Regions from separate parts of the Danxiaibacter flavus genome, predicted to be linked through region 1. Evidence: riboswitches for the same ligand, from Rfam matches in the RefSeq annotation. Region 1 holds a riboswitch; the other holds the start of a gene.

Region 1 (4,506 bases):
CTTCACAAACATCCTGTGTGAAAATTATATCCGGCTGAATTTGTTTGAGCAAATCCTCATCTACAAAATAAAGGCTTTTTCCCTGCGACTTGCTTGCGGAAAAAATGCGATCTATCTCAATACTTGAATAGTTGTTGCCTTCAAGTAAATATCTGACAACCCTGTGTTTTTCTTTTAATGCCTTTGATGGACATTCAAATGTTACACCGTGCAGCAAGTGCTGCAGGCCCATATCATAGATCATTTGTGTAACCGCGGGGAGAAAGGAACAGGCAACCATGGGAGTGATAAGTTTTACGTTGAGGAAAAGCTTAAAGCTTAAAGCTCAAAGCTCAAAGCCCAAAGCCCAAAGCTTAAGCCAAAGCTCAAAGCCTAAAGCTTAAAACTGGTAATGTTTCTAAAAAGATTGGATTTCTGCATCTAAAGATCTAAATAATTCCTGCGAAGCAATAAACAACTTCGCAGGAATTCATTTGCATATTTACTCATTCACACATTTGCACATCCGCACATTTGCACATCCGCACATTCACTCATTCGCACATTTATCTTGCTTCGGGTGCAGTAACTCTATTCTTTAATAATTCAAAACTGCCAAACATAATTCCACTATAAATAATGGTGGAAGAGAGAAATCTTAATTCGTAAGGAATTGCAGTGACAAGACGTAGTTGATAGGTTGTCATGATGTTTGCAAAGCCGTTTTGAGATAGCGCCGCGCCCAAATCAGAGACCAGCCAGTGAATTAACACGGTTACCAGTGTTGCTGTTAAGATACTCTGGATGTTTACGTCTTTGATGAGAAGTTTGCCAGCGATAGTCATTAATGCAAAAGATCCGTACACCCAGTACCAGCCACCATACAACAAACCTGTTCTGAATTCGGAAAATACAGTAAATGATAAAACAAGGTCACTAATAAATAATGCTAATAAAGGAAACGCAAATGGCTTTATGTTGCCCTTAAAATAGGCGCCACCAAACAGGGCCATTGCGCCAAGTGGTGAATACATAACCAGTGGGCTTAACTCCTTTGTCATGTTTGTGGATAAACGTAATACAGCCACAAAACAAATGATCAGTAATAGTAACGTTGTGCGGGGATTGAATTTTGGAATTGACATATAATGACTATTTAGGAATTTAAAAAGTTACAGTTAATCCAGCCTGTACACTTGCCGGTTGAGTGCTATATCCCAATACTTCAACATAATCCGTATTGGTAATGTTTTTAAAATCAGCAAAAACCTTAACGTGTTTGTTGAATTTATATTCACCATATGCACTCCACAAAGTGTAGGCCTCCAAGTTAACCAATGTAGATGGATAAGTGCTAAAATCCAAATCCTTTCTTGCGCCAAAGGTTTGTATATTCATGCTTAAAAACAGTTTTTTAGACGCGCGGTAATTCAATGCCATGCTGTAAGTATCTTCTGGTACACGCAATAATGTAGATGAACTGGAATCCTTGCCGTTCAGTTGTGTATTTAATTTACCTTTCGTGTGTGCATACTGTAATACTAACTGTAGATTTTCTGTGAAGTTGATGGTTGGTTCAATTTCTACACCCCAGTTATGCTGTTCATCCTGGTTTACATATCTGTTTGTGAATGCAATTACATTATTTACGTCACGCTTATAAATAACACCCCTGATGTTGAACTTTTGTTCAGGTTGAAAATACTGCACTCCACCTTCGTAGGTAACCGCAGATTCAGCCTTTAAAGAGCTGTTGCCATACATTGGTGCGTATAATTGGTACAGTGTAGGTGTTTTAAACGCGCTGGATATGTTGGCAAAAATTTTCACTTCTTTGTTCAGGAAAACGAAAGGATTAAAGTTGTAAGTCCACTTGGTGCCGTAAATAGAATTGTTATTATACCTGGCGCCAGCCTCGGCGTGAAATACCTTACCGGTGTACAGAAGAGATGCGTATGCATTAAACTGGTGTTGCATGGCGCTGTCCTTACTTATTTTGCTAACGTCCTGCCCCCAGCTTCCAATGTACGTATTGGATTGAGATGTATTCGATGTTCTGTAATCAACTCCCGAAACCAGTTGTAAACCTTTAGCCAGCTCAGTAGAGTAAACAATTTCCGCAAACTGGTCTGTTCCTTTATAGCCACCGGAATAGTATTGGTCGCTATATGGTGGCACATAACCTGAATCGTTGAGGTAGTCTCTTTTGATAGTATTGTAACTATAGTTTAGTGTAAACCTGCTTTTGCCGAAGGTTAATTCACTGCGCACACCCGTTTGCAGACTTTTGCTTTTGTAGGTATAGTCCCGGTCATCTGTGTAAGCCCCCGCATCCAGTTTACCATTGTAGGTGTTGTAGCGCAGGAACGGAGTTATTTTCCAATGATCATTTACTTTAAAACCAAGATTGGCCAATACACCATGCTGTTTATAACCATCCTTGTCAAATGTTCCGGTGCCGTTTGGGTCTTTGGCTTCGCTAATGCCTTTTGTATCGTAGTAAGTGTAGGCGACATTGTAGTCAAGCGTTTTCGTGCTTCCATTAACCCCTGCGTTGCCTTTGAATGTATTAAAGCTACCGTAGCTCGCGGTCGCAAAAGCGCCCACTTCTTTATTGCCTTTTCTTTTGGTGATAATATTGATAACGCCTGCAATGGCATCTGCCCCATATAAAGTAGATTGACTGCCTTTCAATATTTCCACACGTTCAATATTTTCAATGGGTATTGTGCGGATGTCAAAATTGCTGCTGAGGCCTGACGGATCGTATAGCGGGATGCCATCTATTAATATCAATGTATAATCACTCTTAGCGCCACGCATGTAGATGCTTTTGTCTTTGCCCGGATTGCTTGTAGCGCCATTTACAACGATGCCTGTTTGCTCATTCAGTACTTGTGCAATATCCTTTCCTGCACTGCGTTCAAGTTGTTCGTGAGAAATAACAGTGAGTACTTTGCCTGTCTCGCTTAATTTTTTAGGACTTTTGGTTGCGGTTACAACAACTTCGTCAAGGGCGTTAGTGGCAGAGTCCTTTTGTGCCCATAACGTTAGTGTTGTCATGAGTGCTGTAACTGAAAGTGCAATTTTTTTCATGCTCATTCTTCTGTTTGTATTTTGTTCTGAAATGCTTAATGAAGAATGAACTTTCGAATAATGAAAGAGTAGAAAAGCAGCAACGAGTTATTATTAAAACTTTCGTAGCTGCATCTCCGGCTTTTCTCCCGAAAGCTCAGTGATCTTGTTTGAATCAGGCAGGTCTTCTGGCTCGCTTACATCTGAACACCTTCCCGTTAAAATACAGTGGTATGAAGATCCAGATATTGAGTAAGGATGCCTTGCATCCTGCTCGTTAAGCTTACAGCTACGGGGATAGCGCCGGATTTACACCGGACTTCCCTTTTAATGGCGCGTGCGCCAACCAAATCCGCGGCAAAAGTAAGGGAAATGTGCGAATTAGTAGATGTGCGGACGAGTAAATGTGTGAATGAACAGAGTAAATATCCATAAACCTCGTATAGGCGCAGGCGTGGACTTTTGCCCGCGGCTATTTAATATTCACTTATTCAAACATCTATGCTTTCCTAGTTCGCGCATGGACCCATGCTCCCATTCATCCATCTTCACATCTGCCCATTCGCGCATCTACGCATCTGCCTATTTGCCCATTCGCACATTCGCCCATTCGCACATTTGCACATTTTCGCTACATTTAAGGCTATTTTTTATTTATGAGTTCCAAACAGAAACTAACGCTTTTTGATTTGACCATGGTTGTGGTGGGGCTGGTTATCGGGATGGGAATTTTCAGAACGGCCGCTACATCCGCACAATATGCCCTTAACCCGGTAATATATTTTAGTGCATGGATAGCGGGTGGACTTATCGCTTTATGTGGTGCACTGACTTACGCTGAAATAGGCAGCCGCTACCCGGTGACCGGTGGCTATTACCGCATATTTTCCCATGCTTATCATCCATCTATCGCGTTTTCTGTAAACTGTATCATACTCATCTCAAACGCAGCTTCTCTTGGCGCTGTAGCGTTGATCGGCTCCGGTTATATAAGCCAGGTAATTTTTAATGAACCCGCAACAGATCTTACAAAAGCACTGATTGCCACTTCTGCCGTTGTGGTATTTTACGGTGTTAATTTGCTGGGTTTGCGAATGAGTGCTAAAACGCAGAATGTTCTGATGATCATAAAGATTGGTATGATCGTAATGCTTATAGCTGCACTGTTTATGCCCGAGATCCATCAGCCTGTAACCGAAAGTAATGCGGTTTCGGATGTTTCGTTTCCTTCCTGGATCCACTCATTTGGGGCAAGCCTTATTGCCGTTTCATTCACATATGGAGGCTATCAGCAAACGATCAATTTTGGTAGTGATGTGCAAAACGCTTCCAGAAATATTCCGCGGGGCATCTTCATGGGAATCGCCATAATTATAGGATTATATCTTCTCGTAAATCTTTCTTATTTTAAGGTGATTGGTTTTACGCAATTGCAAAGCCAAAAAGAAATTG
Region 2 (4,506 bases), on a different contig from region 1:
TAAAATGCAAACAAGAAAATTGTTTGTTGTCAGCTGACCGGATTTAAAGAATGCTCATTAAAATAATTGTGGGAAGGCAATTCTCAAATGTTATTTGCTTTTTTTGAGATGTACTAAATTAATTCCAATACTCAGCCTGAAATTAATTGGTTCACCCGGCGTATATCGCCATTCCTTGATAGCGGAGTTAAAATAACCCATTGCGGCATAGTCGGTATTGGTGAGGTTGTATACATTTAAACAGATGTTGAATCTATTAATGCTATAGCTTAATGCTGCATCAAACAAATTGTAAACAGGTAAATAATTGACAGGATCGCCGGAGGCCCAACCTGGATCTACAGCGCTTCGTTTACCCATATGCTGGTATCCAATTGCAAATGACAGGCCTCCTGATTTGTGATGTAGCACAATGTATTTTAGCCACAGGTTAGCATAGTGATCTGGAGTGCCGAAAATTCTTAAGCCAACAAGGCCGCTGCTATCTTTGGTAATTCTTGCATCTGTGTATGCATAGTTTCCTGCGATAGTTAGCGAATGTGTAATATTTCCGTTTATATCAACTTCAATTCCTTTGCTTGTTACCTGTCCGGTTTGAATATTAAAACCAGGATGGGCCGGATCTGCTGATAAGGTGTTATTCTTTGTGATCTGAAAAACGGAAAAATTTATATTCAATTTTTTGTCAAAAAAATATGCCTTCATTCCAGCTTCTATATCGCTGCCGGTAAGTGGCCTTAAGGGGGTATGATTATACACGGGAGCAATCTCCGGCGCGAAACTCTGATCATACATTGCATATATTGAAATGTCTTTTGTAAATAACCAGGTTAATCCCATGCGAGGCGTAACTACATTATAGATATTGTTTTTTTGATAATCGGGAACGGAAGTTCCGGTGTCATAAAAAGTTGCATGTGTAAAATGGCCGGCCAGGGTAATCACTAATTTTTCTGCAATTTTTATATGATCCTGCAGATAAATGGTGACATTGTTGAATCTTACTTTCTGATAGAACGTGTCAGAGAATTGCGTATTTCTCAAAGAGTCAACAGGCAGATAATATTGCGGCCTGGGGATGTATAATCCGAACTTTTTTTGTCCATAAGTATCTTTAATCTGATCATCTGTGCCGGCGCTGTAACAATCAATCCCCAACAAAAGCTTGTGTTCAATCTTTGCAGTTGTTTTAAATTTACCGTCAAAAAAAAACTGTGCTACTTTAGAAAAGTTTCGCCATTCCTCATGATTGACATACCTATATAATGTATCATTTGTCACTTGTAAAGATGGATCCGTTTGTAACCAATGAAAAATATATGAGCCGTCGATATAAGCAAGTTGGGCATTCAACTGCCAGTTATCATTGAAGATGTGTTTAAAATGGATACGGAAGTAATTATCACTGGGTGCTACCTTGTCAGTACTGGCATCTGCTACTGCAAAATTCCTTGGGAGCATGAGCATTTTGCCATCAATGGAAGGGAGGTCGGTATTGTTTCCCTTTGTTTCGGCTTTCATTAAATTGTATTCGGCAGTAAAAGATATTTTTTTAGTAAGGTCATATTTTACGGCAGCACATACAAAATACCTTGATGCTGTCCCGAATTGAAATGATCTGTTTTGACGGTGAACGCCTGCATTAAAGCGATATGAAAATTTTGACGATTTTGAAAACGTGCCACCAATATCTGCAGTAAGCCGAATCATATTGTAGCTTCCGAACCCCACATTTATATTAGATATGGATTCTTTCGACGGTTGTTTAGTTACTATGTTCACAATGCCCCCTGGTTCGGCTTCGCTCATCATAAAGCCGGCGGGTCCTTTTATGAGTTCGATTTTTTCCAACATAGCTGCGTCTTCCTGCTGGTTCCACCAAAAATTGCCGACGCCATTGCGAACTACATTATAGGTTGCGTCAGTTCCACGAATTATTAATGAATAATCATTTAATCCACCATTGATTTTTTCAACGCCGCTGACATTGCGTGTTGCTTCTGTTGTGGATAACAAGCCCTGATCTGCCATCGTTTGATGAGTAACTACCGCAATGTTTTGTGGTATCTCATTAAGTGGCAAATTCAGCCGCAATGATTCCGAAGGTTTTATTTCAACATGTTTCGAATCGAGATTTGCAACAACCGTTATTTTTTTTAGTTCCGCATATGTTTGATCAAGTTGTACGGTAATAAAAGTTGTTTCATTTTGTTTTATATGTACATTGATTGTACTATCAACATACCCTAGTAATGAGAAGCGAAGAATACAATTCCCGGGGCTTAATTTTTTGATCTCAAAATTTCCCTGATCATCAGTAATATCCCCTTTGCCGGAATTTTCTATCCGGACACTTACAAAAGCAGCTGGCATTCCATCTGAAGTTGAAACAGTACCGCGAATGGTCCCATTATTTTCATTGGAGAAAACATAAGAGGGCAGGAGTAGAAGAAAAGGGATTAGAAAAAGTTTCATACTTGCATTTTATACTTAAGTCGGTTAACTTGATTTTTAACTCTGGCGACTATATAAGAATGATAAAATGGTAAGTTGATAGGCTTGCAGCAATTTCAAGTCGTTTGGTAAAGCTAGAGAAATTCCTCCTCATTGTCAATAGAATCGGATGCCTGATGGCGCGGTTGCCAAATGCTCTGAGAGGTGTATGCTTAATCTTCTACATCCCCCAAAGATTAAAAACCTGATCCGTCACGGATACAATATGGATAAAAACACAATCTCAAAATGTAGACAGGTGTAACGCTATCAAATTCGCATCCATGGGGGATGGCACAAGCCCAATAACATTGAGTTTTGTATGTTACAAAGGCTGAGAATAGCCGGAATACGACAAATGCAGAAACTAAGAAAGCTACAAGTTTGCATCTCCGTCTTTTCACCCGATAGCCCAGCGATTGTGTGTGGTGTTTGGCAGGTCTTCTGGCTAGCTTACATATGAACATCTTCCCGTTTAAATATAGTGGTATGAAGATCCTGATGTTGAACAAGGATGAATTGCATCTTGATCGTAAAGCTTACAGCTACAGGGATAGCGCCGGATTTACACCGGACTTCCCTTTTAACGGCGCATTCGCCAGCGAAATCCGCGGCATAAATAACGGATAATTAAAAAGGGGGAATTGAAAATTCACAATGAATTTTCACGGCCAGGAATCCATCATTTTCAATTTTCACTTGTCAATTTTTCAATTATCTTCCTCTTCTTTCCCTATATTTAAGGTTATTCTTTATTTATGAGTTCCAAACAGAAACTAACGCTTTTTGACTTGACCATGGTTGTGATTGGGCTGTGTATTGGAATGGGAAGCAGGCGTTTGAGCAAATAGGAGAATGTGCGGATGTGCAAATGAGTAAATGTGCAAATGGTAAATGTGCAAATGAGTAAATGTGCAAATGAGTAAATGTGCAAATGGATAAACAGGTAAGATGTGGCAGTTATAAACGTGCGATCTTTCCTGGAATTAGGAAGATAAAAAATACGGGTGGTGAGTTACGCATGGCTATGCAGAGCTCGCCTTTAAACACCCTCAATACAATGACAATAGCCAAAACGCAACTAAAATTTATACACTAATGAAAACTTGCCATCTCTATTCCCAATTATTCATTGTGCTTCTTACATTGTTTTTTACGGAGATGATTAATGCCCAAAGCGTAGATTTTAGCAATGCCGGGATTCTGGCTTCCGCAAATATCAAATCGCCTGTTCGGGAAACAATCATAAAAATGTTGCAGGAAGAAGTGGCAAAAAGAACTTCAATCAGCCCCCAACGGTTTGCATCGTCCGGGAAAAATCAGGTTATCGCGCTGGCAGTTATGCAGGATGAAAGAGTAGACGGGCTATCGGTACCAAAACGTAATGGTAAGAACCTTCCGGAAACAAAAGCTGAAGGCTACCGGATTGTTGTTGACAGCCAAACGGGGAAACAAATTTTGTGGCTGATCGGGGCTGACGACCGCGGCGTATTATTCGCTGTCGGCGATTTTTTGCGAAAAGCCAACCTGGAGAAAAACAAAATCTTGTTCAATAAAAAAGACGAGATTGCTACAGCTCCGCTGCAGGTCATCCGTGGTCACCAACTGGGGTACCGTGCCACCAACAATTCCACCGATGCCTGGAGTGTTGCCCAATACGAACAGTACATCCGTGATCTGATTGTTTTTGGTACCAACGCGGTTGAAATGATTCCCGCAGAGAAAGAAAAAAGGAATTCACTCATGCAGCTTGCTCCGGATGAAATGAATATTGAGGTTAGCAAAATTTGCCAAAAATATAGCATTGACTATTGGGTGTGGACTCCGGCTGGCTGCGATATGAAAGATCAGGTTGCGCGGACAAAAGATCTGGATACCAAAGAAGACTTTTATAAAAAATGTCCGAAACTCGACGACGTTTTTTTTCCGGGAGGCGACCCCGGCGATAATCATCCGCGCGAAGTATTGCCCTATTTAAAAGAGCTTCACGAGCGGCTTATCAAATACCACCCC

What was found. Region 1 has a riboswitch for cobalamin ahead of QTN47_RS27020 (TonB-dependent receptor plug domain-containing protein). Riboswitches for the same ligand answer to the same signal wherever they lie in the genome.
Region 2: it holds a riboswitch for cobalamin, as region 1 does, so the genes downstream of both, QTN47_RS18830 (TonB-dependent receptor) here and QTN47_RS27020 (TonB-dependent receptor plug domain-containing protein) in region 1, are expected to answer to the same signal.

Annotation. Positions count from the first base shown of each region.
Region 1 is NZ_JAULBC010000014.1:38,997-43,502, reverse strand. Features, by position in the region: gene QTN47_RS27030 (ABC transporter substrate-binding protein) at 1-280, opposite strand, end outside; gene QTN47_RS27025 (DUF6580 family putative transport protein) at 546-1,124, opposite strand; gene QTN47_RS27020 (TonB-dependent receptor plug domain-containing protein) at 1,144-3,075, opposite strand; cobalamin riboswitch at 3,216-3,420, opposite strand; gene QTN47_RS27015 (APC family permease) at 3,711-4,506, shown strand, end outside.
Region 2 is NZ_JAULBC010000006.1:413,586-418,091, forward strand. Features, by position in the region: gene QTN47_RS18825 (FlgD immunoglobulin-like domain containing protein) at 1-37, shown strand, start outside; gene QTN47_RS18830 (TonB-dependent receptor) at 91-2,475, opposite strand; cobalamin riboswitch at 2,911-3,115, opposite strand; gene QTN47_RS18835 (hypothetical protein) at 3,745-4,506, shown strand, end outside.